Regions from separate parts of the Megasphaera sp. DISK 18 genome, predicted to be linked through region 1. Evidence: a T-box and tRNA genes for the amino acid it is inferred to sense, from the RefSeq annotation. Region 1 holds a T-box; the other holds one or more tRNA genes.
What was found. A T-box is a leader RNA that pairs with one kind of tRNA and senses whether it is charged. The one in region 1 lies ahead of thrS (threonine--tRNA ligase), so its partner is inferred to be a tRNA-Thr.

Region 1 (16,012 bases):
TAACTTCTTCGATGGAGGCCCGGACGAACTTCGTGCTGTCGTATACGACTTCATAGTCCATATCGGACGGGAAGGATTCCTTGGCCTTTTCAAGGACGGCTTTCGCACCGCTGACGGACTGCATGGCATTGGCATCAGCCGTCAGGCTGATCATGAAGCCGGCAGCATTACTGTCATTGAGTTTGGACGTGACGCTGTAGTCTTTCGAACCTAAGTTAACTTCCGCTACGTCGCCGACGCGGACCATGGTCCCGTCGGAGTTGGTGCGGATGATGACGTTCTTAAACTGTTCGGCCGTTTGCAGACGGCCGTCGGTACGCATGGTGTACTGATAGGTCTGGTTGTTGGCCGACGGCTGAGCGCCGATGGTACCGACGGCAGCCTGGGTGTTCTGGGCCGAAATGGCCGAAATGACATCCGTCGGCGTGACGTTCAGGATGCTCATCTTCATCGGATTGAGCCAAATACGCATGGCATAGTCCGAACCGAATTCCTGAACACTGCCGACGCCGGGAACGGATTTCAAGGCATCCATGAAGTACTGGGTCGCATAGTTCTTCATGAACGTAGCGTCGTACGACCCATTCGGCGAAACGAGGGCGAATACCATGGCCATGGAACTCGTCGACTTCTGGACTGTAACGCCCGTCGCCGTAACTTCTGACGGCAGGGTCGAAGAAACCTGGCTGACGCGGTTCTGGGTATTGACCGTATCCATGTCGCCGTCACTGCCCGTTTCGAACTGGGCCGTCAGCGAATAGGTCCCGTTGTCATTACTGGAACTTTCCAAGCTGACCAGGTCGTCGACACCGACCATTTGGCGTTCGATGACGCTGGCGACGGTCGTGCCGATGACTTCGGCGTTGGCCCCGGGGTAAGATGCCGACACGCAGACCTGGGGCGGCGTAACGTTCGGGTATTTAGCTACCGGCAGGGTTGCGATGGAAAGCAGACCGAGGATGGAGATGATCAGGGAAATGACGACGGCGAAAATAGGCCTGTCAATAAAAAACTTTGATATCACGGTCTCGCCTCCCTACTTGTTTGACGACGAGTCAGAAGCCGTATTGGAGTTATCGTTATCGATATCCGCCTTGGTCAGCAGGTGCTGGTCGAGGGTCGCTCCCTTGGCTTTCTGATAGCCGTCGACGATGACGATATCGCCGCTCTGAAGTCCGCTGGTGATGATCCAGAATTTACCGACTTTCTGGCCCGGCGTAACTTCCCGAGTCTGAGCCTGTCCATTGCCGTCGATGACAGAAACGTAGTATTTACCGAGGGGCTGCTGGACAGCCCGCTGAGGTACGGACAAGGCACTGCGTTGAATTCTGGTATCGGAAATGACCGTAGCATAGAGGCCGGGGATGAGGAGGTTTTCCGGATTGTCAAAGACAGCTTTGATGACGATCGATCCGGAGCTGCCGTCCATGCCGTGGTTGACCTGGGCAATACGGCCGGCATAGGGATACATGGAGCCGTCGCTCAGGCGGAGCAGGAGGTGATCGCCCCAGTTATTGCCAGCGCCGTCACTGCCCTGCTTGGTCATCTGCAGGTATTCGGCTTCACTGATGGAAAATTCGACATAGACCGGGTTGCTCGACGAAATGGTGACCAGTGCCGTCGAACCGGCTGTCGCAAAGGTACCGATGGGGACGTCGTCGACGTTCAGTTTACCGCTGAAGGGTGCGTAGACGATGGTATCGTCGACGTTATCCTGGGCGGCATCGACCTGGGCCGCATTGGCCGCGACGACAGCTGCTTGCTGGCGCGTAGCCGCTTCCTGGTCGGTTACGGTCTGCTGCGGAATGGCATCCTGGCTGGCCAGGGCCTGGTAACGGCGCAGATTTAACTGCTCGTTGGCTAAACTGGCTTCGGACTGGGCCTGCGTTGCCCGGGCCTGGGCTAAGGCGGCATCGTACGTACGGCTGTCGATGCGGAACAAGGCCTGGCCGGCCGTGACATCCTGACCGCCCTGGACGTATTTTTCTACGACTCGGCCGGAAATCCGCGGCTGAACGGGTACCTTATCCATAGCCGATACGGTACCGCTGTATTCAGCTTGAATGGGAGTGTCTGAGGCGACGACTTTATACGTATTGACAGCAACGGCCGCTTTCGCTGCGTCTTTATCAGCACCACAACCGGCTAGGAGCGCCGCAGCCGTCAGGACGGCAACACTCATCGTCGCGAGTTTGCGTTTTTGTATCATCTTTTTTTTTCCTCCTATTTCTTTCGATTCCTGATTTTTAATGCCGTACAATAAGACCTTTATACAACGTTTCATATAGGCACTAAAACTGGAATCTTGATTGACATCATTGAAGTAATCGATGATATCATCGGCTGCGCTGTGCAGCATGCGCAATAACAGGACTTTGTCAAAAGGTTTGAAGGCCCCTGTCTGCTGGGCTTCATCGAGGATTTGTTCCAAGAGACTCCAATCCTTTTGGTAGCGGGACTGCAATCGATCATAGACGTCGGGCATCTTCACTAAAAGGTCAGAGACCTTCCGGACCGACAAGACCTGCCAGTTTTCATCCGGCACGTCGAAATAGGCAATCAATTTCTCTTCACAGGTCAGGCTGTCGTCGTCGACGAGCTCCCGATGGTATTGGTAGACCCTTTCAAGAAACGAACTGATCGCTTCTTCCACGATTTCCTGCTTTGACGAAAAATATTCGTACAAGGTTCGCTTACTGATGCGCAGCTTGCGGGCTAAATCATCCATGTGGAAATCGGAACCGTGCCGGTCGATTTCACGCAAGGCTTCCGCCAAAATCTTGGCGCGGATATTTTCTGTCATTCAAACACATCCTACTCACAAAAATATAACATACTGTCTCTGAAACTCAAACATAAAACCCAGTACCACTTTATAGTTTAATATACCGCACTATATAAGTCAATATAAGGTTGTAAACAACTTGTAATTATTATTTTCCCAATTGGCCGGCCAATTTACGAACCGGCAAAAAGCGGTATAACAGGGCTCCGCAGGCGGCACCGAGACAGGTATTGGGTAAAAAAGCAACGATAAAAAACCACAAGGCCACGGCTTTGGAATCTAAGACGAAGGCCGCCACGGGGTAGGCGATGAGGCCGCCTAAAAGTCCGGTCCCGATGATTTCACCGACGACGGCCCCCCAGATGGAACCGGTTCTTTTATATAAGATGCCGGCCAGGGCGGCACCGATCATGCTGCCGGGATAGGCAAGGACCGTCCCGACGCCCATAGCCATGCGGATCGACGAGATACAGAAGGCACCGGCCGTCGAATAGCGCCAGCCGACGAGGACGGCTAAGAGTACGTTGATGAGATGCTGCAGGGGAAAGACGCGGGCCCCGCCGAAGGGAAATGAAACGAAGGGAGCCAGCAAGACTCCGATGGCGATGAAGATAGCCGTCACCGTCATTCTTTTAAGTTCAACATTGTTCATGGGTAATCAAGACCTTTCCATACTGTTGCAACAGATCGCCATTCAGGCTGTAAAAAGCATCGAAGAGGCGGGCGTGAAAAGAACCGGGACCGGCACTGCCGCCTCGTTCAAGGGCCAGTTCCCCGCCGATGCCCATGGCCGTGACGCCGGCGACAGCTGCCGTGAAGGCGTCGCTGACGGCGGCAAAGGAGCCGATGAGAGACGACGTCATGCAGCCCGTGCCCGATACATAGGTCAGCATGGGGCAGCCGTTATGGACGGCAGCCGTCTGCTTGCCGTCGGAAATGATGTCGACGGCGCCGGTAATGGCAATGGTCGTCCCCAGTTTTTGGGCAAGTTCGGCCGCCAAGGCGCTGCCTGTGGTACCGACCAGGCTGTCGACGCCGAGGTTCTTCCCGCTCTTATGATCGGCCAGGCAGGTGATTTCCGCCGCATTGCCGCGGATGACCGAAAGGGGCAGTTCCCGGACCAGGCGCAGGGCCGCTTCCGTGCGAAAGGTCGTCCCGCCGGCCCCGACAGGGTCGAAGATGATGGGAACGCCCTTACGGGCTGCCGCCTTTCCGGCCAGGATCATGGCCTCCAGGGTCCACTGCTGGAGGGTACCCAGATTGAGGACCAGTGCTTTCGCGGCCGACGCCATTTCGGCCACTTCTTCGACGGAATTGGTCATCGTCGGCGAGGCGCCGATGGCTAAGGTCGCATTGGCGCAGTCGTCCATGGTGACAAAGTTAGTAATGTGATGAATGAGGGGCCGTTCCCGGCGCAGGGCCGCAAGTTTCGAGCCCATGTCTTCGACGATGGTCATGACCTCCTCCCTCCTTATTCGCCGCCCTCTTCACGGGCAGCGACGTTCTTGTCGAAGAGGGCATCGGCAAACTGAGCAGCATCGAAGGGACGAAGGTCGTCGACGCCTTCACCGACGCCGACCCAGCGGACAGGAACACCCAGTTCCCGTTTAATCGACAGGATGACGCCGCCTTTGGCCGTGCCGTCGAGCTTGGTCAGGACGACACCGGTCAAAGGAACGACGTCGCCGAAGAGCTTGGCCTGGCTGACGGCATTCTGTCCCGTCGTGGCATCGAGGACGAGCAGCGTTTCCTGGGGAGCCCCGTCGATGTTGCGGCCGGCGATGCGTGCCATTTTCCGCAGTTCTTCCATGAGGTTGGACTTGGTCTGCAAGCGGCCTGCCGTATCGACCAGGAGGATATCAATGTTCCGGGCTTTCGCCGAAGCCGTGGCGTCGAAGACGACGGCTGCCGCATCGGCCCCTTCCTGATGCTTGACGATGGGAGCGCCGACCCGTTCGGCCCAGATGGTCAGCTGTTCCGACGCGGCAGCCCGGAAGGTATCGCCGGCAGCCAGCATGACCGATTTCCCCTGTTCTTCATAGTATTTCGCTAACTTGCCGATGGTCGTCGTCTTGCCGACGCCGTTGACGCCGACGACGAAGATGACCCGTGTCCCCTCCGTTTCCGGCAGGGGTTCATCGTTTTCATTCAAAAGCTTGACGATGCCCCCTTCGAGGTAAGGTACGACGTCGTTCCCGTCTTTGATATCCCGGTTCTTGACGCCGGTCCGAATCTGATTGAGGAGGTATTCCGTCGTTTCGACGCCGATATCACCGGTCAGCATGACCGCTTCCAAGTCGTCATACATGTCGTCGTCGATTTTCGCGTAGCCGCGGACGACGGTCTCTATATTTTGAATGAGCGAGTGTTTCGTCTTTTCTAAGCCTTTTCGAAGTTTTGAAAAAAATCCCATGATCATGTTCCTTCCTTTAATAATTCATCTACTTTGACCGACAGCAGCCGCGATACGCCCTTTTCTTCCATGGTGACGCCGAGGAGCGTATTGGCCGCTTCCATCGTCTTGCGGCGGTGGGTGATGACGATGAACTGCGTCGAGCCGCTGTAATTCTGGAGATACTTGGCCATGCGCTCTACATTGGCTTCGTCGAGGGCCGCGTCGACTTCGTCGACCAGACAGAACGGCGCCGGATGAAAGGCCAAAAAGGCCAAGAGCAGGGCGATGACCGTAAGGGCTCGTTCGCCCCCCGAGAGGAGGGTCAGAGACTGCTGTTTCTTTCCCGGCGGCCGGATGTAGATTTCGACACCGGACTCTAAGATGTGTTCTTTATCGGTCAGGGCCAAATGGGCCGTGCCGCCTTCAAAGAGGCAGCTGAAAATCTGCTGGAAATGGACGCCGATATCTTGAAAGGCCTGACCGAATTGGTCAGCCATGGCCTTGTCGATGTCGGCGACGACGGCCCGCAGCTTTTCTCTCGATTCTTCTAAATCGAGGCACTGCTTCTTGTAAAATTCTTGTTTATCCAGGGCTGCCTGATAGTCGTCTTCGGCAGCCGGGTTGATGGTACCTAAGGCCGTTATTTGTGATTTTAACTGACTGACCTTGTCGTGAAGCTCTTTCAGCGAGCCTTCGCGGCGCCGATCCATGGCTTCCTGCCGACTCAGGCCCTGCATGGCCAGCCGTTCTTCATGATGACTGATATCGCTCTTATATTTTTCCATCTGGATATCGGCGGCATTGAGGCGCTGCTGCCAGGTCTGACTGCGCCTACGCAGGTCGTCGACGAGTTCGTCCAGGTCATGGCTCTGCTGCAGCCGTTCGCTGCGGCTCTTATAGAAAGCTTCTTTGGCCTCATCGGAACGAGCCGTTTCGGCCTTCTTCACTTCGATATTCTGAGCCAGCTCCTGTAAGAGCCTTTCCGTCGTTTGGCGGCGCTCGCGAAGGTCCTTACGCCGTTGCGCAAGGATTTCCTGCTGACTCGTCAATTCGTCCTGCCAGGAAGCGTGCTGAGTCAGCTGTTCTTCCCCATGGCGGACCTGTTCTTTTAAGGTCGCCGCCGTGATCTGACATTCCGTCAGGTTCTTCCGGCACCGCTCCGCTTCGGCCTTGGCTGCATCGGCTGCGGCCTGCCACTGGTGAATGTCCGTTTCCGGTTCTTCTTCCAGGGCCGAGAGGGCCTTTTCTTTGGAAACGAGGTCGGCTTGGATATCCGAGCGGGCCGTGTCGAGGGCTTCGACGCGCTTATCCATATCGGTCACGGTCTTTTCAAGGCCGCGCAATTCCGAAGCGAGCTGCGCAGCCTGCCATGCGGCTTGGCCCGATTCCTGCTTGGCCTTTTGCAGGGCTTCTTCGGCCGCCTCCAAGACCTGTTTCCCGTCTTCAGCCGTTCGGCGCAAAGCCTTACCCTTTTCCGTCAACCCTTGGAGCTTTTTTTGACCGTCGTCAAGGTGCTGCTGCAAGTCTTCCATCAAGGCTCTGCGGCTGATGAGGGAGCCTTCCTGATTTCGCGTACTGCCGCCGGTCAGGGAGCCGCCGGCATTGAACTGCGTGCCGTCGAGGCAGACGATGCGCAGGCGGTGGCCGTATTTCTTAGCGACAGTCGACCCCGTGTCCATCGTATCGGCCAAGAGGGTCTTCCCCAATAAAGACGTAAAGACCGTCTTATATTTTTCTTCATACGTAATGACATCAGAGGCAAAACCCAGGATGCCTTTTTCGGATGCGGCCCGTTCTTCATCGGCGGTCCGCGTCCGGTTTCTCAGGGTATCCAGGGGCAGGAAGGTCGTCCGGCCGGCTTTCTTTTCTTTTAAATAGGAAATGGCCTGTTTGGCCGCCCCTTCGTTTTCAGCCACGACGTACCGGGCCGCGGCTCCCAGGGCAATGTCGACGGCGACGGCAAATTTACCGGGAATGCGGCATAATTCGCCGACGGCGCCGCAAAGTTCTCTGCGCCAGGGCTGCGATGCCGTAAGGACGACCTTGACGGCCCGGCCCAAGCCTTCGTGTTCTTGTTCCATGCTCCGTAAGACGCCGATGCGCTGTTGAGCCCCGTCGACGTCACTGCGAAGACGGCGATAGTCTCGTTCGACGTCCTCCAGGAGGGCCTGCGCCTTGGCAGCGGCCTCCTTCTGAGCGGCAACCTCCTTTTCCCGGTCTCGAAGGCGTTGCTGCCACTGGTCTCTTCGGTCTTCGACATCCTGACTACGGCCCTTCAAGTCTTCCAAGGCCTGCTTTTTTTCTTCGAAAGCGCGAAAGGCTTCTTCACAGGCGTCGGCATTTTCTTCTAAGCGGCGGCGCAGGTCATCGCGGTCGCGGCGTAGCATGAAGGCGTCGCGGCTGCGGCTGGAATTGGCATCGAGGCGTTCCTTTAGGGCGTCGGCTGCTTGTTTAGCCTTGTCGTCCGCTTGGGTGACTAAAGTTTCGGTCAGGGCCAGGGCCTTTTGAGCCGCTGCCAGCTCGGTTTCCTTTTGTTCCTTCTGCTGCCGCAGTTCTTTCTCCTTGGCTTCCCAAGACGTCTGCCGCTCTTGGAGCTGGCCTTCATCCTTTTCATCGGCAGCCTGCTGCTCAGCCAGCTCGGCTTTTCGCTGAATGCAGGCTTCCTGGCGATGGGTCAGGCTGTCCAATTCGTTGTGCACGGCCATGGCTTCCTCATCGAGGCGGCGCAGTTTTTCTTCTTCCGCCGCCATGGAGGCCATGAGGGCCTTGCGCCGCTGTTCGGCATCGGTCAAGGCTTTGGCCGCTTCCTGTTCTTCCGCCGCTGCCGACTGGCGGCTGTTTTCGGTTTTGGCCAAGAGGCGTTCGCTGTTGCGCAGCTCCTGCAAGGTCAAAGTTCCTTCATAGGCCAGTCGTTCGCTGTCGAGGGTTCGGAACTCCTTCAGTGTTTCAGCCTGTTTCTGCAAGGGCTCCAGCTGCTCTTCGAGGACACTGGTAAGGTCGCCGATGCGTTCCAAATTGCGTTCCGTTTCCGCAATTTTTCGCAGGCCTTCGGCTTTTCGCCCCTTAAAGCGGCTGATGCCGGCCACTTCTTCAAAGATGACCCGCCGTTCTTCAGGCTTGCTGTTCAAGATGCGGTCGACGCGGTTCTGGCCGATGACGGCCATGGAATCCTGACCGATACCGGTGTCGGCAAAGAGGATGTGGATATCCTTTAAGCGGCACGGCCGACGGTTGATATAGTATTCACTGTCACCGGACCGGAAGAGGCGCCGGGTGACGACGACTTCCGTAAATTCCGTGTCCAGGGCATGGTCGCTGTTATCAAAATAGAGCGATACTTCGGCCGCACCTTGAGGCCGGCGGGTTTGTGTACCGGCAAAGATGATGTCTTCGGCACGCTGGCCCCGCAGTTGGCGGATGTTCTGTTCCCCCATGACCCAGCGGACGGCATCGGAAATGTTGCTCTTACCGCTGCCGTTGGGCCCGACGATGGCCGTAATCCCCTTATCAAAGTTCAAAATTGTCTTATCGGCAAAGGATTTGAAGCCTCTCAGCTCCATTTTTAATAACTGCATAATGGTTTACTCTCTTCATCAGCCGTGAGTACGAATTTTCTGGTCATACGCAGGCCTCCCCTTATTTTTTCGTATAGTTATCATACCATAATTAGCCGTCCGTCGCCAGCCGCACCTCTTCGCCGCCGGGACAGACAAAGATTGTGTAAAAAATCCCCAAAAGGGTTGACGAACGAAAGATTAATGATTATATTAGAATTTGGGGTTAGAGGCCCTGATTCTGCAGAAAGGGAGAGTACCGTAACATGATTCAAGTTTACAAGCACAGCAACGGCCACTTGGATGGAAACATTTCCTTGGCATCGGCTGAAAAAGGCTCATGGATCAACGTCGTAAACCCGGATTCCGACGATTTGCAGCTCGTATCCATGGTCACGGAAATCCCCACCGATGTTTTGAAAACCGCCTTGGACACGGAAGAACGTTCCCACGTTGAAATCGAAGACAACTACATCTTCGTCGTCATCAACATTCCCGTCGTCCTGGAAACGGACAGTTACGACACACTGCCCCTCGGTATCTTCATCACATCCGACTTCATCATCACCCTCTGTATCGAGGAGACGGAAGTCATGCGCGCTTTTACGAAAAACACCTATCCCCTGTTCCACACCTTTAAAAAGACGCGCTTCTTATTTCAAATACTCTATCGTTCGGCAACCTTATTCCTTCGTTACTTAATGCAGATCAATCACCGAACGGATGATCTCGAAGAAACACTGCGCCATTCCATGCGCAACAAGGAATTTTTCATGCTCTTGGAATTACAGAAATCCTTGACCTACTTCACATCGGCCCTCAGGGGCAACGGCATCGTCATGGAGCGCCTCATGCGCCTGCGCCGCAACACGGCCCTTCACCATCTCATTAAAATGTATGAAGAAGACGAAGACCTCCTGGAAGACGTCATCATCGAAAACAAGCAGGCTATCGAAATGGTTGAAATGTATTCCAACATCCTTATGAGTATGTCCGATACCTTCGCGTCGATCATTTCCAACAACCTGAACTTAGTCATGAAATTCTTAGCCTCGATTACGATCATGCTGGCAGTTCCGACGATTATCTTCAGTTTATGGGGCATCAACGTCCAGGTCCCCTTCCAAGATACGGCCAACGGCTTCTTCTACGTATCCGGCATCGCCCTCATCTGTACGATTACGGCGGCTATCTTATTGTGGCGAAAGGATTTATTCTAAAAGTTATGCTAAAAACTGCCTTGCCCCTGCACCATGCTCTTGATCGGTTCAAAAGACCGCCGGTGTATCGGACAGGGCCCATATTCCCGAAGGGCTTCCATATGCATCTTCGTCAAATATCCCTTGTGGACGGCAAAGCCGTACTGGGGATATTTTTTGTCGTATTCGACCATCAGCCGGTCTCGCGTCACCTTGGCGATGATCGACGCGGCGGCGATGGACGCGCTTAAGGCGTCGCCGTGGACCAGGGACCGATGCGGCATCGTAAGGTCCCGCAGGGGCATGGCATCGACCAGGACGGCTTCGGCCGGAACGGCAAGGCCTTCTACCGTCTCGTACATGGCCTGCATCGTCGCATGGTAGATGTCGAGGCGGTCGATGTCCTTTTCTGATTTTGCGATACACGACACGGCCACGGCTTCGGCCATGATTTTATCGTACAGCTCGTCTCGTTTGGCGGGCTGTACTTTTTTGCTGTCATTAAGGCCCGGACAGTCCCAAAAGGGCGGCAGGATGACGGCGGCTACCATGACCGGACCTGCCGCAGGGCCGCGGCCGGCTTCGTCGATACCGGCTACATGGTACAGGCCCTGGCGGTAATACTGCCCTTCCGGATCATAGAGGTGAAGGACCCGTTCCCGTTCCTCTTCTTCCTTGATTTTCCGCTTCATGTAGGTGTCGGCCAGCTTTCGGACCGACACCCGGCCGTCGCCCTTCATGGCCGAGAGCAACGCTTCGATGTCCCGGCCTTGGGCCAGCAGCTCTTTCAGGTCGGCTACCTTTAATTTGGCAATGTCCATGTCATTCATCCCCTTCAAATTCACCGAGGCGGTCGAGGGAAATGGCGCCGATCACGCCTTCGCGAAACTCTTTCAAGATGAGTTTATACGTCTTTTCCAGGTCGACGACGCCGCCGGAGACGATACAGCCCCGCTTGCGGCCGATGGCTTCAATCGTTTCCAGTGGCTTGTCACTGAGGGCTTCCAGCTTATACCGGCCTTTCAGGGCTTCCGGATAGCGGTCGGTCAGCTCCTCCATGAGCCGGCAAATGACCGTTTCCATATCGAAGACGGTATCGGAAATGGCCCCCGTTGCGGCCAACCGGTAGGCACTGGTCTGATTTTCCAGTTTCGGCCACAAGACGCCCGGCGTATCGAGGAGGTCGAGCTGGTCGCCGATGTGGACCCACTGCTTGCCCTTCGTTTCCCCGGGCTTATCGGCCGTCTTGGCGGCGCTTCTGTGGGACAACTTATTGATCAGCGTCGACTTGCCGACGTTGGGGATGCCCAGGATCATGGTCCGGACGGCGCGGTTCTTGAGGCCCCGGGCCTTCCAGCGTTCGAGCTTGGGCGCCGCTAAGGAGCGGATGAGGGACACGAGCTGTTTGACTCCCTTGCCGCCTTTGCTGTTGAGGGCCATGACCTTTCTCCCCTGCTGTTTATAGTAGGCCACCCATTCGTCGACGACGGCCGGATCGGCCAAATCGGCCTTATTGAGGACGACGACGGACGGCTTGTCGCCGATGAGGGATTTGATCATGGGGTTGGTGCTGCTCAACGGGATGCGGGCGTCGACGAGTTCGATGACGACGTCGATGATTTTGAGATTTTCCTGAATCAGGCGCTTGGCCTTGGCCATATGGCCGGGATACCAGTTGATTATCATAGAAACTCCTTTATAGAAAAAAGAAAGGGGGCTGTTCCTAAAAACAGCCCCTTTTCACTGTCCTGAGACAGCGAATGACAGTATAAGCGATTTCGTCCTTCGAGGGCTTACCATAGGGCATGCTTTCGACAAAGGAGATTAGCCTTCTCTAGTTGCGCTCACATGAAGGATGTGTTCGATGACGTCATCGATCGGCTTGTCGCCTAAATCACCTTTCGAGCGGTCGCGCAGGCCGAAGGCACCGTTTTCCATTTCCTTATCGCCGACGACGGCCATGTAAGGAACTTTTTCCATCTGTGCCTTGCGGATCTTGTAACCCAGTTTTTCATTGCTTTCGTCCACTTCGACGCGGATGCCTTTGGCTTCCATCTTCTTGGCGACGTCCTGGCAGTAGGCCAAGTGTTTTTCAGAGATCGGCAGGATCTTGATCTGAACCGGAGCCAGCCAGGTCGGGAAGGCGCCGGCATAGTTTTCGGTCAAGATGCCGATGAAGCGTTCGATCGAACCGTAGACGACGCGGTGGATCATGACCGGACGGTGTTTCTGGCCGTCTTCCCCGGTGTAGGTCAGGTTGAATTTTTCCGGCAGGAGCATATCGAGCTGGATGGTACCGCACTGCCAGGTACGGCCGATGGAGTCCTTCAAGTGGAAGTCGATCTTCGGACCGTAGAAGGCGCCGTCGCCTTCGTTGATGCTGTAGTCGAGGCCGAAGTCATCCATGGCTTTGCGCAGGGCATCGGTCGTCATTTCCCAAGTAGCGTCGTCGCCCATGGAGTTGTCCGGACGAGTCGACAGTTCAGCGTGGTAGGTCAGTCCGAAGGTTGCATAGACTTCGTCGAAGAGGCGGATCGTTTCCTGGATGACGTCTTCGATCTGGCTGGGCATCATGAAGATGTGGGCATCGTCCTGGGTGAAGCAGCGGACGCGGAACAGGCCGTGGAGGGCGCCGGACAATTCATGACGGTGAACGAGTCCCAGTTCGCCGATGCGCAGGGGCAGTTCCTTATAGGAATGAGGTTCGTTGGCATAGACCAACATGCCGCCCGGGCAGTTCATCGGTTTGATGGCGTAGTCTTCATCGTCGATCTTGGTGAAGTACATGTTTTCTTTGTAATGATCCCAGTGACCGGAAGTTTCCCAGAGTTCGCGGTTCATGATCATCGGGGTCATGACCTGCTGGTAGCCGTAGCGGCGGTGAACTTCGCGCCAGTAGTCGATGAGCAGGTTGCGGACGATCATGCCCTTCGGCAGGAAGAAGGGGAAGCCCGGGCCGTATTCGCTGAGCATGAACAGGCCGAGCTGTTTGCCCAATTTACGATGGTCGCGCTTTTCAGCTTCTTCCATCATCTTCAAGTAGTCGTCGAGTTCGGATTTCTTTTCAAAAGCCGTCCCGTAGATACGCTGGAGCATCTTGTTTTTTTCATCGCCCCGCCAGTAGGCACCGGCAACGGTCTGGATCTTAAAGGCTTTGACCCGGCCTGTCGATTCGCAGTGCGGACCGGCACAGAGGTCGTAGAAGTCGCCTTGGCGATAGACGGAGATGACGGCATCTTCCGGAAGGTCCTGGATGAGTTCTACTTTATAATCCTGGCCGGCATCTTTGAACATCTTCAACGCGTCGGCACGGGAGAGAATTTCTTTGGTAATGGGAAGGTTTTCTTTTACGATCTTAGCCATTTCAGCTTCAATGGCACCGAAGTCGTCCTGTGTGAAGCGGTGTTCTGTATCGAGGTCATAGTAGAAACCATTTTCAATGGACGGGCCAATGGCGAACTTGACGCCCGGATAGAGGTGCTGAATCGCCTGGGCCATGATATGAGAGGCTGTATGGCGAAGGGTATCCTTCCCTTCCTGATCGGCAAAGGTGAAGAATTCGACCGTCGAGCCGTCGACGATGGTTTCACGAAGGTCCGTGACTTCGCCGTTTACCCTTGCGACCAATACTTTTTTAGCAAGACTGTTGCTCAGTTCTTTTACGGCCTGGGCAAGAGAAATGCCATCGGAAAATTTTTTTTTGCTTCCATCTTTCAACAGTAATTCTGCCATACGAAACATCCTCCTTAATAAAAAAAGCCCTCGTCCTCAAGGGACGAGAGCATTACTCACGTGGTTCCACCCTAGTTCACCAGGAAAAATCCCAGCGTACTCAAGCGCCGTAACGGGGCGTCCGGAGCTTCTTACTCAGTTCAGAAACTCAGCTCCAAGGCGGTAACTTTTCAGTCTTTATAAGGTACTCCCAGCAACGTACCTCTCTCTGTCATAAAGGAGCTGTAAAGTGTTGTCCTTTTCAAAGCTTTTCTCTTATATCTAAGGTATGCGTAAATTATACGGCACGTTTCGGGCCTTGTCAAGTGAGAGAAACCATCTTTCCACCCGGAATATGTCGCAAAAAAAAGCACTGCCTCACAAGAGACAGTGCTTTGATTATGCACAATCAGGTAACTTATGCAATGCCTTTCTTTTTCTTGATAGCTGCGGTGAGCATCGGAAGAACTTTGTAGACATCGCCTACGATACCGTAGTCGCAAACTTTGAAGATCGGAGCATCTTCGTCTTTGTTGATGGCGATGATGCAGTCAGAGCCGGACATACCAGCCAAGTGCTGAATAGCACCGGAGATAGCGCAGGCAATGTAGATCTTCGGAGCAACGGTTTTACCCGTCTGGCCGACCTGATGGAGAGCGCTGATCCAGCCAGCGTCAACTGCGGCACGGGAAGCACCGACAGCGCCGCCGAGAACGTCTGCGCATTCTTTCAGGATGCCCGTAGCGAACGGTTCTTCACCATTCATGCCGCGGCCGCCGGAAACGATGATGTCAGCGTCTTCGATCTTAACGCCTTCGCCGCCCATTTTAATGAGTTCGACGAAACGAGTCATCATGTCAGCATCGGAAACTTTGACTTCTTTTTCGATAACTTCACCCGTTGCATTGGGGTCAGCTTCCGGTTTTTTGAAAACGTGCGGACGAACCGTACCCATCTGCGGGCGGTTGTCTTTACAAATGATTTCAGCCATGATGTTGCCGCCGAGAGCCGGACGAGTCCAAACGATGGTCTTGCCGTCGTCGTCAACGCTGAGCTGCGTGCAGTCAGCCGTAAGGCCCGTTTTCAAGGTGTTGGCAACGCGAGGGCCGAGGTCACGGCCGATGTTGGTTGCACCGACGAGGAATACGTTAGCTTTTTCTTCTTCGAAGAAGTCGCAAAGAACTTTTGCATATGCCGTCGTATTGTAATGTTCGAGTTTAGGATCGTCATAGACGAAAACTTTATGAGCACCGTGAGCGATCAGTTCCTGTGCCAACGGTTTTACATCTTTACCAATAAGAATAGCGCCGACTTCGTCGCCAATGGTGTCAGCCAAGATGCGGGCCTGACCCAACAATTCAAAAGATACATCACGTAATTTGCCTTCAAACTGTTCAGCAATTACATAAATGCCTTTGCATTCTGCTAAATCCATTTTCACTGTTCCTCCTTGAATTAAATGATTTTCTGGGCAGTCAGTTTTTCCATGAGCTGGTCGACGATTGCCTGTTCGTTGTCGTCTTCAACTTTGAGAACGAGACCGCCGGATCTCTGAGGCGGAGTGAAAGTTTTACGAACTTTTGTCGGAGAACCACTCAAACCGATAAGCGTTTCGTCAACGCCGATAGCAGCAGCGTCTAAGGTCGGGATTTCACGGCGTTTTGCTTTCATCGTGCCGCGGATGGTCGGGAAACGCGGTTCATTCAAGTCTTTTACGGCTGTGATGAGGACAGGGAAATTAGCTTCAGTTACGATGTAGCCTTCTTCATTTTCCTGCTGGACAGTGACTTTGTCGCCTTCGACTTTGATGTCGCGAGCATACGTAATCTGCGGAATACCGAGTTCGCAAGCGATCTGCGGGCCAACCTGAGCGGTATCTCCGTCGATAGCCTGTTTGCCGCAAAGAACCAAATCAAATTTTTCGATGCCTTTGAGTTCAGCAACTTTTTTAACAGCCTGTGCCAAAGCATAGCCCGTGGCTAACGTATCGGAGCCGCCGAGTTTACGGTCAGATACGAGATAAGCATCGTCAGCACCCATAGCGAGACCTTCACGAAGGACATCTTTAGCCTGTTCAGGACCCATGGAGAGTAACGTGACTTTGACGTTATCCTTATCAGCGTCTTTCAACTGCAGAGCACCTTCCAGTGCGTTCTGGTCGAAGGGGTTGAAAATGTTAGGAACACCAGCACGGATGATGGTATTTTTTACGGGGTCAATCTTAACTTCTGCTGTGTCCGGAACCTGTTTGACACATACCAATATTTCCATTTACGTTTGCCTCCTAAAGTCTTTTTTTATGCAACAGGCTTGGCTGATGCCAAGCCTGCATCATAAACTTCAATTATCTTAACAGAGCACCAGCTGT
Region 2 (16,012 bases), on a different contig from region 1:
GCTGCGGATACGGGATATCAATGCCGTTGGCATCAAAGGTGTCCTTGACCTTGGACATGGTATCGTAGAATACAGGCAGGTAATCGGCCTTGGCAACCTTCGGATAGGCTGCAATTCGCACCGAGTTGTCACCGAATTCCTTGATTCCGATTTCTAAATCGTCGGCGTTGAGGATACGAGGTTCCTCTTTAAAGATCTGTTTCAACAAGGCGATGGCCTTATGGTGATCATTGTTATAGCCAATATCAAATAAGAAGGTAATATAGCGCTCCGTTTGATATGAGCTATTGGAAACTTGAGACGTCGTAATCGTCGAGTTCGGGATAAAGACGGTCTTGTTGTCCTTGGTGGTAATGGCCGTATTCAGCATTTGAATGCCCTTGACACTGCCTTCTACACCGCCGACAGCGATCCAGTCACCGGCTTTAAAGGGCTTAAAGACTAAAATCAACAGACCTGACGCAAAGTTTGACAGGTTGCCCTGCAAGGCTAAGCCGACAGCCAAGCCGAAGGCACCGAAGGCGGCCAAGAAGGAATTCGTAGGAATCCCCAGCTTGTTGAGAGCCGACAAGAGGACAATGGCCATGAGGGCATAGTAAATGATTTGACTGACAAAGGTAATGACTGTATGGTCATAATTGGCATGGGTCATCATGCGAATGGCCAGTTTTTTTATAGCTCCGGCGATATAGCGACCGATGATGAAGATGATGATGGCGGCAATGATGTCCGGTGCATAATTCAGTAAGAAATCATTGAATTGGCCAAGGGCCGAAACGCCTTCCGTAACTTGGTTCTTAACGTCAGCCCGGACGGTGCTGGCAGCCTGAACCGTATTGGCAGCAAGATTCATAGACAGTACCTCCTGTGTACGCACATACAGAAAAAGCAAATTATAAAACTATGTGCCATTATTATATCATGAAAAGCCCCCGGATGCTCCCCTCGGACAACAAAAAAGAAGCTATAACAGCGGGAGAAAATCTCACAGCCATTATAGCTTCTGTTAACAGATACCTGCGTATCTGCTGGGTGTATGGTAATTAGCCTTCGATTTCGGAGACGACGCCGGCACCGACGGTACGGCCGCCTTCACGAATAGCGAAGCGGAGACCAGCTTCGATAGCAATCGGAGTGATCAATTCGACGTCCATTTTGACGTTATCGCCAGGCATGCACATTTCAGTGCCTTCCGGAAGCTGGATGACGCCCGTTACGTCCGTGGTACGGAAGTAGAACTGCGGACGATAGCCATTGAAGAACGGCGTATGACGGCCGCCTTCATCTTTCGTCAAGACATAGACCTGTGCTTTGAATTTCGTATGCGGATGAATCGTGCCCGGTTTTGCGAGAACCTGGCCGCGTTCGATTTCTTTACGGTCAACACCACGGAGCAGAGCACCGATGTTGTCGCCGGCTTCTGCGCTGTCGAGGATCTTACGGAACATTTCAACGCCCGTAACAACCGTATCTTTCGGTTTATCAGCAAGGCCTACGATTTCAACGTTATCGCCGACTTTCAATTCGCCACGTTCAACACGGCCCGTAGCAACAGTGCCGCGGCCGGTGATGGTGAAGACGTCTTCGACAGGCATCAAGAACGGCTGGTCCGTCGGACGCTGCGGGGTCGGGATGTATTCGTCAACGGCATCCATCAATTTGAGGATAGACGGTTTGCCGATTTCACTTTCGTCGCCTTCGAGGGCTTTAAGAGCAGAACCAACGATGATAGGTACATCGTCGCCGGGGAAATCATAAGAGCTGAGGAGATCGCGGACTTCCATTTCAACGAGTTCCAACAGTTCCGGATCATCAACCTGGTCAGCTTTGTTGAGGTATACAACGATAGCCGGTACACCGACCTGGCGAGCCAAGAGGATGTGTTCACGAGTCTGCGGCATCGGGCCGTCAGCAGCGGATACGACGAGGATAGCACCGTCCATCTGAGCAGCACCGGTGATCATGTTTTTAACATAGTCGGCATGGCCCGGGCAGTCAACGTGTGCATAGTGACGTTTGTCCGTTTCATATTCAACGTGTGCAGTGTTGATGGTAATACCGCGTTCACGTTCTTCCGGAGCTTTGTCGATGTCGGCATAGTCTTCGAATTTAGCGTAGCCTTTTTCAGCCAAAACTTTGGTGATAGCTGCCGTTAATGTCGTTTTGCCGTGGTCGACGTGACCAATCGTGCCGATGTTGACATGCGGTTTCGTTCTTTCAAAATGTTCTTTTGCCATGATAATTCCTCCTTTAAAAAACATCTATCACTTGCATTTTATCACATATCCATATTCTTTGCTAAAAAAAACAATAAATTAAGCAAAAAATATGTCTGCATATAGAAATAACCCCGTATATACGAGGTTATCAGTGTGGTGGCGGCTCGGAGATTCGAACTCTGGACACTGCGGGTATGAACCGCATGCTCTAGCCAACTGAGCTAAGCCGCCATGTGTGGAGCTATTGACCGGGATTGAACCGGTGACCTTATCCTTACCAAGGATACGCTCTACCGACTGAGCTACAACAGCTTGTATACAGGTCAAAGCCTTGTATGAAGTTGTTTCTTACTAAGACTAGTAAAAAAAAATTTGGTAGCGGGGGCAGGACTTGAACCTACGACCTTCGGGTTATGAGCCCGACGAGCTACCAACTGCTCCACCCCGCGACATTGGTGGTGGGGGAAGGATTCGAACCTTCGAAGGCGAACGCCGGCAGATTTACAGTCTGCTCCCTTTAGCCACTCGGGAACCCCACCATTTTTTGGAGCCAACGATAGGACTTGAACCTACAACCTACTGATTACAAGTCAGTTGCTCTACCAATTGAGCTACGTTGGCTTATCGTTCCATAGAACATAGTCTATTATAACTAAGACTTGATGTTCTGTCAAGAACTTTCATCAGTTTCTTGTCCTTTTTCTTCGAAATCAAAAGTGTTTCCGACCTCTCGGAAGAACCGCTGACTTAATTAGTATACTACACAGTCTGGAATAATGCAAGTATTTTTTTATTTTTTTCTTTCCCTCTTCAAAAAGAACGCAGCACGTTATCCTTCGTGCTGCGTATCCAAGTTGAGGAACAAAGTAAATTCATTTTTAAAGTAAAGTTTGACCGAGCCGACCGGCCCGTTACGATGCTTCGCCAGGATGACTTCCGTAATGTGCTGGTTTTCCGTTTCCTTATCGTAATAGTCTTCTCGATATAAGAAGGAAACGATGTCGGCATCCTGTTCAAGAGCCCCCGATTCACGGAGGTCACTGAGCATTGGCCGCTTGTCCTGACGGCTTTCTACGCTTCGGCTGAGCTGAGACAAGGCGATCAAAGGCACTTTGAGTTCCCGGGCTAAGGCCTTCAGGGATCGGGAAATTTCAGAGATTTCCTGCTGGCGGCTTTCCGAGTTACGCCCCTGCATGAGCTGCAGGTAGTCAACGATAATGAGGTCCAGGCCATGCTCTGACTTTAGCCGCCGCGCCTTAGAACGCATTTCGGCAACGGAAATCCCCGGCGTATCGTCGATGTAGACCGGCGATTCATAGAGCTTGTCGCAGGCATCGGTAAGGCGCGTCCATTCGTCGTCACTGTTGAGCTGACCCGTACGCAGCTTTTGTGAATCGATATGGGCGATCTGGCAGAGCAGGCGCTGTACGAGCTGTTCCTGAGACATTTCCAGGGAAAAGAAGGCCACCGTCTTTCGCTGACGGACTCCGACATTCTGAGCAATGTTCAGGGTAAAGGCCGTCTTACCCATACTGGGCCGGGCGGCGACAAGGATGAGATCAGACGGTTGAAGGCCCGATGTCATGCGGTCGAGGTCGCGAAATCCCGTAGGAAGGCCCGTAAGACCGGCCTTATTCTCATAAAGTTTGGTAATTTTATCGAGGGTCGTTTCGACGACGGCGCCGACAGAGGCAAAGTCGCCGCGATTTTTCGTATCCGACAGCTTCAGAATCTTTCGTTCGGCATCGTCGAGGAGGTCCTCCGGTTCCTTTTCTCCGTCGTAGGCTTCAGCCGTCAATTCCGTACACGTCGAAATAAGGTTCCGCGCCAAGGCTTTTTCAGAAACGATGTTGGCGTGATATTCGATGTTGGCTGCCGTCGCGACCATATTGGGCAGCTGCAGGACGTATTCGACGCCGCCGACATCATCCAGGCGCTTCATGCGCCGCAGCTCTTCGGTTAAGGTAATGACGTCGATTTCTTTATTTTCCCGGTGCAGATGTTCCATGCCCTCAAAGATGACGCGGTGGACATCCCGGTAAAAGTCGTGTGACTGCAGTCGTTCCATCGCCAAGATGACCGCATCGTGGCTTAGGAGCATAGCTCCGAGGACAGCTTGTTCGGCTTCGACATTCTGCGGTGGCACCCGCTGTTCCATACTATGATTCCCCCTATTTGACCAACATCAATTTCAGTACGTCGTCAATATCAGCGGCATAATGGATATCGAGTCCCAGATGGCGTTCCGGAATGTCATGAGAATTTTCCTTAGGGATGATGATGCCCTTCATGCCGGCTTGGCAGGCCCCGTAGGCTTTTTCAAAGATGCCGCCGACGGGTTTGACCTGACCTTGGATAGAGATTTCCCCGGTGAGGGCCATGTCCTGACGGACGGGCACGCCGGATACGGCTGAAATAAGGGCCGTCGTAATGGCACAACCTGCCGACGGGCCGTCGATATTGCCGCCGCCAACAAAATTGATGTTGACGTCGTAATCGGAAAGTTCTTTCCCCGTCACGCGGCGCATAACAGCTGCCGCATTGAACATCGAATCCTTGGCCATGGAGCCTGCCGTATCATTGAATCGGTAGTATCCTTTTCCCGGTTCTCGCGCCGGAAAGGCAACGGCTTCGATTTCAATAGCAGATCCCAGGTACCCGGCAACGCCAAGGCCGAATACCTTGCCGACGACCGGCGTATTGCTGGCCTTTTCCGTCACATAGGGAACGAGTCGGCTGATCTGGGCGACGCGGCGGACATGGTCCTTGGTAATGCGTACCTGATCTTTATTTCCCGACTGGAATACGGCCAATCCGTAGGTATCGGCCAGAATGTTGACGGCTTTTCGCCCTTCAATGGTAAATTCGGCAATAGATTTAGCGACGCCGTCCTCAAGGGACGCCCCCAGTTGTTCCGCTGCATGAGAAACGATTTTTTCGATGTCCGTCGGAATGAGAGGTTCAAAAAAGATTTCTGCACAGCGCGAGCGAATGGCCGGATTGATTTCCGACGGGTCTCTCGTCGTGGCTCCGATGAGAATGAAATCCGCCGGTGCCCCTTCGGCAAAGAGTCTGCGGATATATTGGGGAACGTTGGGATCGTCTTCATCGTAATAAGCCGATTCGAAGCGAACCCGTTTATCTTCCATGACTTTTAACAATTTATTGAGCAGCATCGGATCCATTTCACCGATTTCATCGATGAATAAGATGCCGCCATGAGCTTCGGTGACCAGACCCGGTTTTGGTTCCGGAATGCCCGTATCGGCCAAATCGCGGCGAGCCCCCTGATAAATCGGATCGTGAACCGAACCGATGAGGGGGTTGGTCATATCCCGCGAATCCCAACGAAGGGTCGTCCCGTCCGTTTCCACAAAGGGAGCCTTAGGACCAAAGGGCGTAAAGGCCAGTTTCTTTGCTTCATCGAGGACGATGCGGGCAGCCGTCGTCTTGCCGACGCCGGGCGGTCCGTAGAGGAGCAGATGCTGGGGATAGACGGAAGCCAGCTTACTCTGCATGGCTTCGACGGCCCGTTCTTGACCGACGATGGCACTGAGCCGTTTCGGCCGTACCCGTTCCATGACCGATTCCGTAAGTTCGACCTTTTCGAGGTCATCCAATTCTTTGAGCTTGCGCTTGGTCTGCTGCGTTTCTACATCGTGCAGTTCTTCTTTGATGAGTTCCATCTTGATTTCCCGCACGTATTCCTGCTGCTTTTCGTCCATGCGCTGAGTAATTTTCTTTTCCAGTCGTTCCTCAACGGCCTGACGGGCCAGCATTTCGGCAAGGACCATTTCAAGCTCATTGAGAACATTGATGACTTCGTCGTCACCGGGCACCTTATCGTACGATACGTCTTCGTAAATGAGACGCTGCAGTCCGACCAGACGCTGGCGAGGGTCTTCAGAATGAATGTACGACAAGGCTGAGTATTTGCTGGCACGGAGAACCATTTTTTCAGACCCTATAAGGCCAGTAAAAGCGCCATAAAGCACATTAACCTGGCGGCGGAGTTCTTCCTCCGCCGTAGGTTCTAAGTACTTATGGCGCTGTAACAGTTTATCCAATAATTCTTTCATTGTAACCTCTTGCGGCTAGTGAATCAGCCTTCTACAACGTGTATTTTAATGACACTGGTAATGGTCGGATGAACACGGATGGTGACATCGTAGTCGCCGACGGATTTAATCGGATCCTTGATTTCAACTTTCTTCTTGTCAAGGTCGATGTCATACTGTTCCTTCGCAGCGTCACTGATGTTCTTTCCGGTAATGGCTCCGAATACTTTGCCGCCTTCACCGACTTTAACGGGAATCGTGAGCTCTACTTTCTTGAGCTGACTGGCCAAGATGACGGCTTCGTCTGATGCTACCTGGGCCTTATGCTGAGCTGCGGCTTTCTTCTGCTTGGCATCGTTGATATTTTCCGACGTGCCCGGCGCTGCTAATTTACGGGGCAGGAGGAAGTTGCGGCCATAGCCTTCGGAGACTTCGACGATGTCCCCCTTTTTTCCGAGTTTCTTTACATCTTCTAATAAAATTACCTTCATTTTTCATCAATCTCCTTATTTTTATCTAACGTTTCACGGAGAGCCGCCATGACGACGTCTTGTGCTTCTTCCATCGTGCGCCCTTTGACCTGGGCACCGGCTACGGTGCGATGACCGCCGCCGCCAATGGCTTCCATGACGAGTTGTACATTGATATCGCCTCGCGATCGGGCACTGACGCCAATATAGCCGTCGTCGAGGTAGTAAAAAGTAAAGCTGGCTTCGACCTTGTCGATATTAACCAAAGCATCGGCAGCCTGTGCGGCAATGATCATGGCATTAGCCTGTCCCTTAGGACAACTTGCGACAGCAATGCCGTCTTTAATGCGGGCTCCCGACAGGATGGCAGCCCGGTCCTTTACAGTATCAAAATCACAGCTGAACAGATCGCGGACGATGTCGGGATCGGCTCCGCAGCGACGAAGATAAGAAGCCGCATCAAAGGTACGGACGCCGGTCTGGACGGCGAAGTTTTTGGTATCGACGACGATACCCGCATAGAGGGCCGTCGCTTCGATTTTAGCCAGATCTACATCTTCCTGGAAATACTGTAAGAGTTCCGTTACGAGTTCACTCGTCGACGAACTCGACGTTTCAGTATACGTAAGCAGCGGTTTTTGGATAAAATCCGAACTGCGGCGGTGGTGGTCGATGACGACGCGGTGATCGGTCTTGGTCAAAAGTGCCGGCGCCGCCGTCATATCCGGCCGATGCGTATCGGTGATGAACAGCAGGGTCTGGTTATTGCAAATTTTTTCTGCCGTTTCCGGGGAAATGATCAAGTCTTTGAAGTCAGGATCATCCATCAGTTCCGACGTCAGGCGCTGAACGGCATCGGCCTGATCGCTGAGGACGACATGGACCGGCTTTTCAGCCAGACGGGCCATGTGCGCGACGCCGACGGCAGCACCGAGGCTGTCATAATCTTCCCGTTCGTGCCCCATAACCAGGACCATTTCACTATTGTCAATGAGTTCATGGATGGCTTGGGATACGACGCGGGCCCGTACGCGAGTATTCTTTTCGACGCTCCGCGTTTTACCGCCATAAAAATGAGGTGACCCATCGTCTTCATAGACGACGACCTGGTCACCGCCGCGCCCTAAAGCCAAATCGAGGCCTGCCCGGGCTTTATCGGCTAATTCATTGAAGTCGGCCTTACCGGCAGCGATGACGTCGCTCGGAAAGAGAGCCACGCCCATACTGAGGGTAACGGGAATCTGGTTTACCGTATGGATGGCACGAATTTTTTCTAAGAAAGCAAAGTTGTTCTCTTTATAAAATTCGAGTGTTTCCCGACTCATACAGGCGATGTACTTTTCATTGCCGTAGCCGCGGATGAAGCAGTTATGCCCGGACAGTTCGCCAATGAGAGCGTTGTTGACATTGGTCACCAACGTCGCCCGCTGGACGGCCGTCATCCCCTTGGCGACTTCTTCCATATTGTCGATTTCGATATCGCAAAAAACGGGGACAGCTGCCAAAGAATTTATCTTCTGCCGTTCCGTATCGGTAATGTCTTCAAAGTAAAGGATGAGGTAGTTGTCATCTTCTGCCGCTTCGGTCTGCAAGTACTTATAGACGACGCGGTAATATCGTTCGCTGATGTGTTCAAAAAAATAGCCCGATTTTCCCCAAAATTTATCAACTTTCAAATTGGGCATGATATGATCCAGCTTCTGATCATTGTCGATATCGCCTACCCAATCACGAAAAACGCTGTTAGCCCAGCACAGATTCGACTGCATATCGATGATGGCAATGCCGATAGGCAGGTTCTGTACAGCATACGTCGATGCCTGATCGACACTGCGTGAAATGGCATCGAAAAACTGACTTATTTCTCGGCTGCGTTCATTGTGATTCTTGCGGGTCAGGACATAGGCACCGCCGGTCAGGATAACGGCCAACAAGGCAATGATCCAATTATAGACGGCAATGACAAGAATCAGCAAGACAGTAATCAGGAAAAAAGGTCCGTCCGACCGTCTTGACAGCAAATTTTTAAACATGGTTCCGCCCCCTGCACACTAACGCGTGTAATCTTTTTTTCTATAGTTCGCAAGCATGTCGAAGATGCCGGCCACAAAGGCAGCATACGAAAAAACAGGCATGACAAAAAACAGGATGAGGATCAGGGCCTGCAAGCCATTTCTCAGTTGGAAACGGCGGTTGATGAGGTACAAAATAAGGGCAATCCCCTGAACACAAAGAAAAAAGTAAGCAAGCTGAGAGAGATTCATGCCGATGATATTGAGCCAGTCAATCTCCCGGGTAACGCCCCAATACTTCATGACCAAGGCCAATATATATAAGTATATCATACAACGAGGCATTTCCCAATAACGAATCGGCAAAAAGGACTCGACCGAAAAGCCCAGGCGCCGCAGGATAACTTGAGAAAAGGCGATATGGATATAGGCCATGATCATCATGCCCAAGGCAAAGAACATGGGCAGAAGAGACGGCAGCAATTCCCGGATTTGTGCCAGCTGGGCCATATTTTCCGTCAATTGGACATCGGACATGCCCTGTGACTTGTACTGGGCTTCCAGTGTATCCATGAGCTGGGTAAAGAAGTCATTGAACTGAGTAAAGATATTGATATCCAAGGCGACATACGCCAAGAGGCAGGTCAGGGCAAAGGCACCGGCCAAGACAGCCGCCACCGTTCCCAAAAGACGTGCAGCCGGCCATTGATTCCGAAATCCGGCTCCCAAGGCAAGGCCGACAGAGCCGAAGATAATGAACTGATAGAGTGCCGTAATCGGATCGATGAAGATGCCCATAAGGACACCGACGGTGACGCCGAGGAGTACGGCATAACGCAGGCCGTACTTCATAAAGATAATCGTCATCGGCACGGGCATGATAAAGTAGCCAAAGAAAGAAAAGACAGGTACAAATGTACTTAGAAGCGCAAAAAGCAGCATTATGGCGGCAAAGCAACCGGCCGTCGTCAGCGGCGTAACACGCTTCTGCTCCATAGGATTTCCCCCTTCCAATAAAAACTGCGAAACAGCGGAGACAAGAGATGCCCCCGCTGTCACAGTACAACGATATGTCACGTTTTATACTTCCATAATAATCGGTAAAATCATCGGGCGGCGCCGCGTCTTTTCATAGAGATACCGACTGAGGGTATCGCGTACTTGAGACTTGATGACAGCCCATTCGCGAATATTTCCGGCTTCACAGCGTTCGAGAACAGCGGCAACCCGGTCGTGGGCTTCGCGAATCAGTTCTTCGGAATCGCGGACATAGACGAAGCCGCGGGATACGATATCGGGACCGGCCAAGGGATGGCTCGTGCCCTTTGCCAAGGTCATGACGACAATGACGACGCCTTCCATAGCCAGCTGCTGGCGGTCGCGGATGACGATGTTGCCGACGTCGCCGACACCGAGGCCGTCGACGAAGACGCGGCCGGCATTGACATGGCCCGTCTTATGACCGGAGCGATTGGAAAATTCAAAAATCTGGCCATTGTCGCCAATGAGGACGTGATCTTTGTCGACGCCCATCATGACAGCTAAGTCGCCATGGGTCCGAAGCATGCGGTATTCACCGTGAATCGGAACGAAGTAGTTCGGCTTAATGAGCCCCAGCATGAGCTTCAGTTCTTCCTGGCTGGCATGGCCGGATACATGAATTTTCTTATCCCGACCGGCGATGACATTGGCACCGAGGCGCATGAGGTTGTCGATGGTACGGCCGACACCGGTTTCGTTGCCGGGAATCGGCGTTGCCGAAATGATGACCGTATCGCCGGGCATGATGCTGACGCTGCGGTGGTTATTAGATGCCATACGGGACAACCCGGCCATCGGTTCGCCTTGGCTGCCCGTCGTCAGGATGAGGACCTGGTCAGCCGGATAACGGTTGAGCTCATCCGGTTCGATGAGGACGCCTTCGGGCACATCGAGGTAGCCCAGTTCAATGGCAACCTGAACGTTGTTGACCATGCTGCGGCCGAGAACGGTTACCTTACGTTTGAATTGGATGGCCGTATTGATAGCCTGTTGGATACGGGAAATATTCGAGGCGAATGTCGCCAAGATAATACGGCCCTTAGCTGCACGGAAGGCCTTGCGGAAAGCATGGCCGACCGTCGTTTCCGATTCAGTGTACCCCGGCCGTTCGGCATTGGTACTGTCCGACATCAGGAGCAGTACGCCACGGCGGCCTAATTCTGCAAATTTGTGCATGTCCATCTGTTTCCCGTCGACCGGTGTCATATCGACTTTAAAGTCCCCTGTATGGACGATCGTTCCGACAGGGGTACGGAAATAGAGGGCACTGGCATCGGGAATAGAGTGATTGGTGTGGATAAAGCCGACTTTCATACAGCCTATCTGTACTTCGTCACCGTGATGAACTTCGTTCAAGGTGTAATTCGTAATGTGGTTTTCTTTGAGTTTCCCTTCAATGAGGCCGCATACCAGTTTCGTTGCGTACACGGGCACGTTTACTTCATTGAGTAAGTAGGACAAGCCGCCGATATGGTCTTCGTGACCATGAGTGATGACGACAGCCCGTACTTTGTCCCGGTTTTCAATCAAGTAACTCATGTCCGGGATGACGAGGTCGATGCCGAACATATCGTCATCAGGGAAGGCCAGACCGGCATCGATGACGATAATATCGTTTCCGTACTGGATAACCGTCATATTCTTGCCGATTTCACCTAAGCCACCTAAGGGAATTACCATGAGTTTTTCTTTTTTAGCCAAAATATACCTCCTAAAAATAAATATAGTTGTATCCGTTCCAACCGGAGCCCCCTATCGGAGCTGCAGGTCTATCCTATATGAAGATAAAACGAACAGTAGTGGAAATAATTCCTTCTATCATATTTTCCGTTATTTCCGGGACGCTGTCAACAATCTAGCTTATTTTTTTTGAATAATCCTTCATTCTTACACAAAAATTTTACAATTACTTTCCGGTTTTAGCTGTCTTGATGATATTTTCCGGGACAGTCAGCCGGGTTCCCTGGGGCAAGGCCGTATAATCAATGGTCAAATTGACTTCGCTCATTTTAATGAAAGACTGGGATACGGCTTTTTCAGCATCATTGCGGCCAAATTCGTCAACCAAGGTCAAGGCCAGGCTTCGGAGCTGGTCCGTCAAGGGCAGGCTGATGCGGGAAATGCGCTTCGTCGAAGGATCGATGGTAACGACAGTCTGTACATCGCCGACTTTCTGCAGTCCCTGAAGGACCTTCGCCAACACACGGACCTGTTCATCGGTCATGCCTTCCTTCTTCCAGTTGGCTTCATCCGAGGCCGTATAGAGACGGGATGCATCAAAGACGACATGATAGTCGTTGCCGCCGGCACGGGTAACCGATTTTACGCCGGAAAGGACGTTGTGATCGTTCGTCAAATAGCTGGCAATGGGTTTAGAATCCTTTAAGTCATAACTTTTCTTCATCCATTGGCCGTCTTTTTCCTGGTCCATATAGTAGACGTCGAGTTTTTTCCCGTTCTGGACGCCATAAGCCTTGTTCTGGTGAATTTTATCCATCGCCTGGGAAGCGAAGCCTTCGGTCTTTACTTGCGATTCGACGACGAAAGGCTGTTCCTGGATATTGATCTGATTGACGACGGCACCGTCACCGACGAAGGGCATCTTGATGCCTAAGGTCAAGGTATAAGCCCCCTGGGGATGAGCCGCCATATTGCGGGCCGCTTCTTCATACGTATCCTGAGGCGTTGCTGCCAAAGCGACGCCGCCAATAGAAGCTGCCGTCATGACCAGGCAGCAGGCCTTTTTCAAAGAGTATGTGATGTTCATATCAATTGACACCTGCTTTCTTATATAATTCATAGAAATGATGGATCGGGCCATGGCCTTTGCCAATCGGTTCGGCATGGGCGATTCCTTCAAAGACATACGTTTTAGCAGCCTGAACGGCATCGGACAGACTCATGCCGTTGGCTAAATTAGAAGCAATGGCACTCGACAGCGAACATCCCGTTCCATGAGTGCTCGTGCTTTCAATGCGTTTTCCCTTATAGTAATGGAATGTTTCGCCGTCGAACAGGACATCCGTCGCATCGGCAATGCGGTGACCTCCTTTTACCAATACGGCCTTCGCTCCCATGGCGGCAATGGCTTTCGCCGCCCCTTCCATATCTTCAAAACTTTCAATCTTTTTACCGGTCAATACTTCCGCTTCCGGAAGGTTCGGCGTCAACACATCGGCTAAGGGCAGCAATACGTCCTTCAAGGTCTGTTCGGCTTCCGGAGCCAGCAGACGATGGCCGCTGGTAGCAACCATGACCGGGTCGATGACGACGAAGGCCGGACGGTACTGCTTCAATTTTTCAGCAATGACCCGAATCGTTTCGGGCACGCTGACCATGCCGATTTTAACGGCATCGACGTCGATATCTTCAAATACGGCATCAATTTGAGATGCGATCAGTTCCGGTGTGACGTCCATATACCCGCGAACACCCTGTGTATTCTGTGAAACAACAGCCGTAATGACATTCAAGGCAAAGCAGCCGTGAGCACAAAAGGTCTTGCAGTCGGCTGCCGCCCCGGCTCCGCCGGACGGATCGGTACCGGCAATGGACAATACATGTTTCATCATAGATAAAACCTCCAACCATCGTTATTTTTTACGAGACGCCTCCAAAAATTTCAAGGCTTTCGGATGAACGTAGAAAAGCAAAGAGGCCGAGCCGATTCGCCCGCCATGGACGTCAAAGTCCAAAAGGGCCATGCTGCCGGTCTTGAAGTCGACGGCTGTCCCCGTCCAGGCCTGAACCCAGCGGTCGAGGAAGGGTGAATGGCCGACGATGCAGACGACGTCCGATTTTTCCTGACTCAAAATTTGATCATATACGGCGACAAGGTCTCCCGAAGCCAGGGCTTCATGGGTATGGAACTGCCCGATTGGCAGCTCTTGTTCCAAGTAAGATGCCGTCTGGCAGGTCCGTACATAGGGACTGACCCAAAGTGCCGTTTTTCCCTCCGGCCACCACGATGCGGCCCAAGAGGACATAGAAGCGGCCTGACAGCAGCCTTTTTCCGTCAATTCCCGCTGTTTATCCGGCTTTTTTAAAGAAAAAGGCTGTGCCTTTCCGTGGCGCATTAAACAAAGATACATAGGCCCCCCTTATTCGGCGACGTGCTCCAACCCGACGTTGAGCAGCGTAAATACGTGGGCATCGGCCAAGGAATACTGCACGTTCTTACCTTCCCGCCGGAACTGAACCAAGCGGGCATCCCGCAAAATACGCAGTTGATGAGATACAGCCGATTGACCCATGCCAAGTTCTTCAGAAATACAACGAACGCAAACTTCTCCATCCATGAGAAGGCGTAAAATGCGAAGCCGTGTCGGATCTCCCAAAACCTTGAAGACATCGGCCAGCGGTTGAATATACTCCTGTGAAAGCTTCGGTGCTTGTGTTTTCAATGCAATCGCTCCTAGATACTATCTTCATCACTATCTAATCGTTTTATTATAGCATATTTTTCCATCAAATCGCCAGTATCAAGCAATAGATTAAGGCACCGTCTCCGGAGACTGCCTGACAGGAAAAAAGAATCCATTTTTGTCTCATCCATCCTCTTTTCCTGCCAACGTCGACGACCTATAATGGGACTGACAAACAATCATAGCGGCGAGCTCTCGAATCGACTTGCCGCAACTTTTCAAGGAGTGATTTTTATGAACGAAACCATCCGCACCCTTACGAACAGGAGGAGTGTCCGAAAATACAAAAAAGCCCAGATCTGTGACGAAGACCTCCACCTCATCCTCCAAGCCGGAATGAATGCCGCCAGTGCCAAGGGGATCCAGCCCTGTACCATCGTCGTCGTTCAAAATCCGGACACCTTGGGCCGCTTGACGGCCATGAATGCCAAAATCAAAGGAACCGACACGGATCCTCTGTACGGTGCCCCGACGGCCCTGGTCGTTCTGGCCGACATGGAAAAGTCCCCCAACGCCTGGTCTGACGGCTGTCTTATTTTAGGTAATCTCATGAATGCCGCCGCAGCCTTACACCTCGGTTCATGTTGGATAAACAGAGCCCGTGAAGAATTTGAACTCCCCGAAGGAAAGGCTTTACTTCGAGAATGGGGCCTTCCGGAACACTTAGTCGGCGTCGGCCACTGTATCGTCGGATACGGCGACGGGCCGGAGCCGGCTTCTTCTCCGAGAAAAGACAATTTCATCAAGTTTATCCGCTGATACAGCGAAAAAGCTCCTACCGTTCGGACGGCGGGAGCTTTTTTTTGCAGGCAGGGCAGTACCCGTAGAGTTCGAGATTATGGCTGACGATATCGAAATCAGTCTTTTTTTCAACTTCTCGTTCATAATCATGGAGCGGACAGTGCGGTAAGTCTACGATTTGATGGCACTGTAAACAGATTAAACGGTGTGTATGGCCCGGCCGCCGCAGAGAAAACCCGTATTTCCCTTCGTCGGGAAGAAAAATTTTTTCCGTCAAATCCCGCTTGGTAAACATTTCCAAGATTCGATAAACCGTTGAAAAGCTGACTTTATCTCCGCCTTCGAGAAGTGTTGTATAAACGTCCTCAACGGTAATGACGCCTTGCTGCCGACTTAGCACATCCAATACAAGGTTGCGTGCCTTCGTACTCTTCAATCCATATTGCCGAAGACAGTCTCTATAGGTATCACTCATGACTGCCGCCTCTTTTCTCTCCATGATAAAATCCCTTCTTTATAGATGATGACCAGCACCAAGACGGCGACAGCCGTCAGGGCCGTGACCCCGCCGGGGGCAGCGTCGATATAATAGGACAAGAACAGGCCCGACAAAATATCGACGAAACTGAAAAAGATGGAGTACATCAGGGTCTGACGAAAGCCTTTTCGAAGCTGCAGGGCCGCCGCTACGGGAAGGGCTATGAGAGAGCTGATGACCAAGATACCGACGATGCGAATGGATACGGAAATCGTCGCCGCTACCAGGACAGAAAAAATATAATTGACGACTTTACTGTGAACGCCGGCAATCTGGGCCCCGTCTTCATCGAAGGTCAGCATGACCAGTTGGGGATAGAGTTTGGCAATGAGGGCCATGGAAACGACGCTGAGGGCGATAACGGCGTACACATCGTCCGTCGAGACCGTGAGGATACTGCCGAATAAGAAAGACTCTACATTGGTATGAACCAATCCGGCACTGATGATGGTAATGGCAAGGCCGACGGAGAGGGACAAGATAATAACCAAAATCAACTCGGCATAACG

Region 2: it has a tRNA-Thr gene. The T-box ahead of thrS (threonine--tRNA ligase) is inferred to sense a tRNA for this amino acid. The anticodon was not compared.

What each region holds. Positions count from the first base shown of each region.
Region 1 covers NZ_LUGJ01000005.1:37,143-53,154, forward strand. Annotated here, with positions in the region: gene A0U42_RS01075 (efflux RND transporter permease subunit) at 1-1,024, opposite strand, end outside; gene A0U42_RS01080 (efflux RND transporter periplasmic adaptor subunit) at 1,037-2,803, opposite strand; gene thiW (energy coupling factor transporter S component ThiW) at 2,934-3,437, opposite strand; gene thiM (hydroxyethylthiazole kinase) at 3,424-4,242, opposite strand; gene ftsY (signal recognition particle-docking protein FtsY) at 4,257-5,198, opposite strand; gene smc (chromosome segregation protein SMC) at 5,201-8,755, opposite strand; gene A0U42_RS01105 (magnesium transporter CorA family protein) at 9,001-9,954, shown strand; gene A0U42_RS01110 (ribonuclease HII) at 9,963-10,754, opposite strand; gene ylqF (ribosome biogenesis GTPase YlqF) at 10,756-11,619, opposite strand; gene thrS (threonine--tRNA ligase) at 11,758-13,665, opposite strand; T-box leader at 13,702-13,919, opposite strand; gene A0U42_RS01125 (electron transfer flavoprotein subunit alpha/FixB family protein) at 14,063-15,079, opposite strand; gene A0U42_RS01130 (electron transfer flavoprotein subunit beta/FixA family protein) at 15,100-15,915, opposite strand; gene A0U42_RS01135 (acyl-CoA dehydrogenase) at 15,989-16,012, opposite strand, start outside.
Region 2 covers NZ_LUGJ01000030.1:1,875-17,886, forward strand. Annotated here, with positions in the region: gene A0U42_RS06735 (mechanosensitive ion channel family protein) at 1-853, opposite strand, end outside; gene tuf (elongation factor Tu) at 1,044-2,237, opposite strand; tRNA gene A0U42_RS06745 (tRNA-Met) at 2,374-2,450, opposite strand; tRNA gene A0U42_RS06750 (tRNA-Thr) at 2,456-2,531, opposite strand; tRNA gene A0U42_RS06755 (tRNA-Met) at 2,593-2,668, opposite strand; tRNA gene A0U42_RS06760 (tRNA-Tyr) at 2,673-2,758, opposite strand; tRNA gene A0U42_RS06765 (tRNA-Thr) at 2,765-2,840, opposite strand; gene dnaB (replicative DNA helicase) at 3,049-4,377, opposite strand; gene lonC (Lon family ATP-dependent protease) at 4,391-6,298, opposite strand; gene rplI (50S ribosomal protein L9) at 6,322-6,768, opposite strand; gene A0U42_RS06785 (DHH family phosphoesterase) at 6,765-8,780, opposite strand; gene A0U42_RS06790 (YybS family protein) at 8,799-9,755, opposite strand; gene A0U42_RS06795 (ribonuclease J) at 9,840-11,501, opposite strand; gene A0U42_RS06800 (hypothetical protein) at 11,707-12,567, opposite strand; gene thiD (bifunctional hydroxymethylpyrimidine kinase/phosphomethylpyrimidine kinase) at 12,569-13,372, opposite strand; gene A0U42_RS06810 (histidine phosphatase family protein) at 13,394-13,891, opposite strand; gene A0U42_RS06815 (helix-turn-helix transcriptional regulator) at 13,901-14,203, opposite strand; gene A0U42_RS06820 (nitroreductase) at 14,459-14,983, shown strand; gene A0U42_RS06825 (Fur family transcriptional regulator) at 15,000-15,440, opposite strand; gene A0U42_RS06830 (metal ABC transporter permease) at 15,437-16,012, opposite strand, start outside.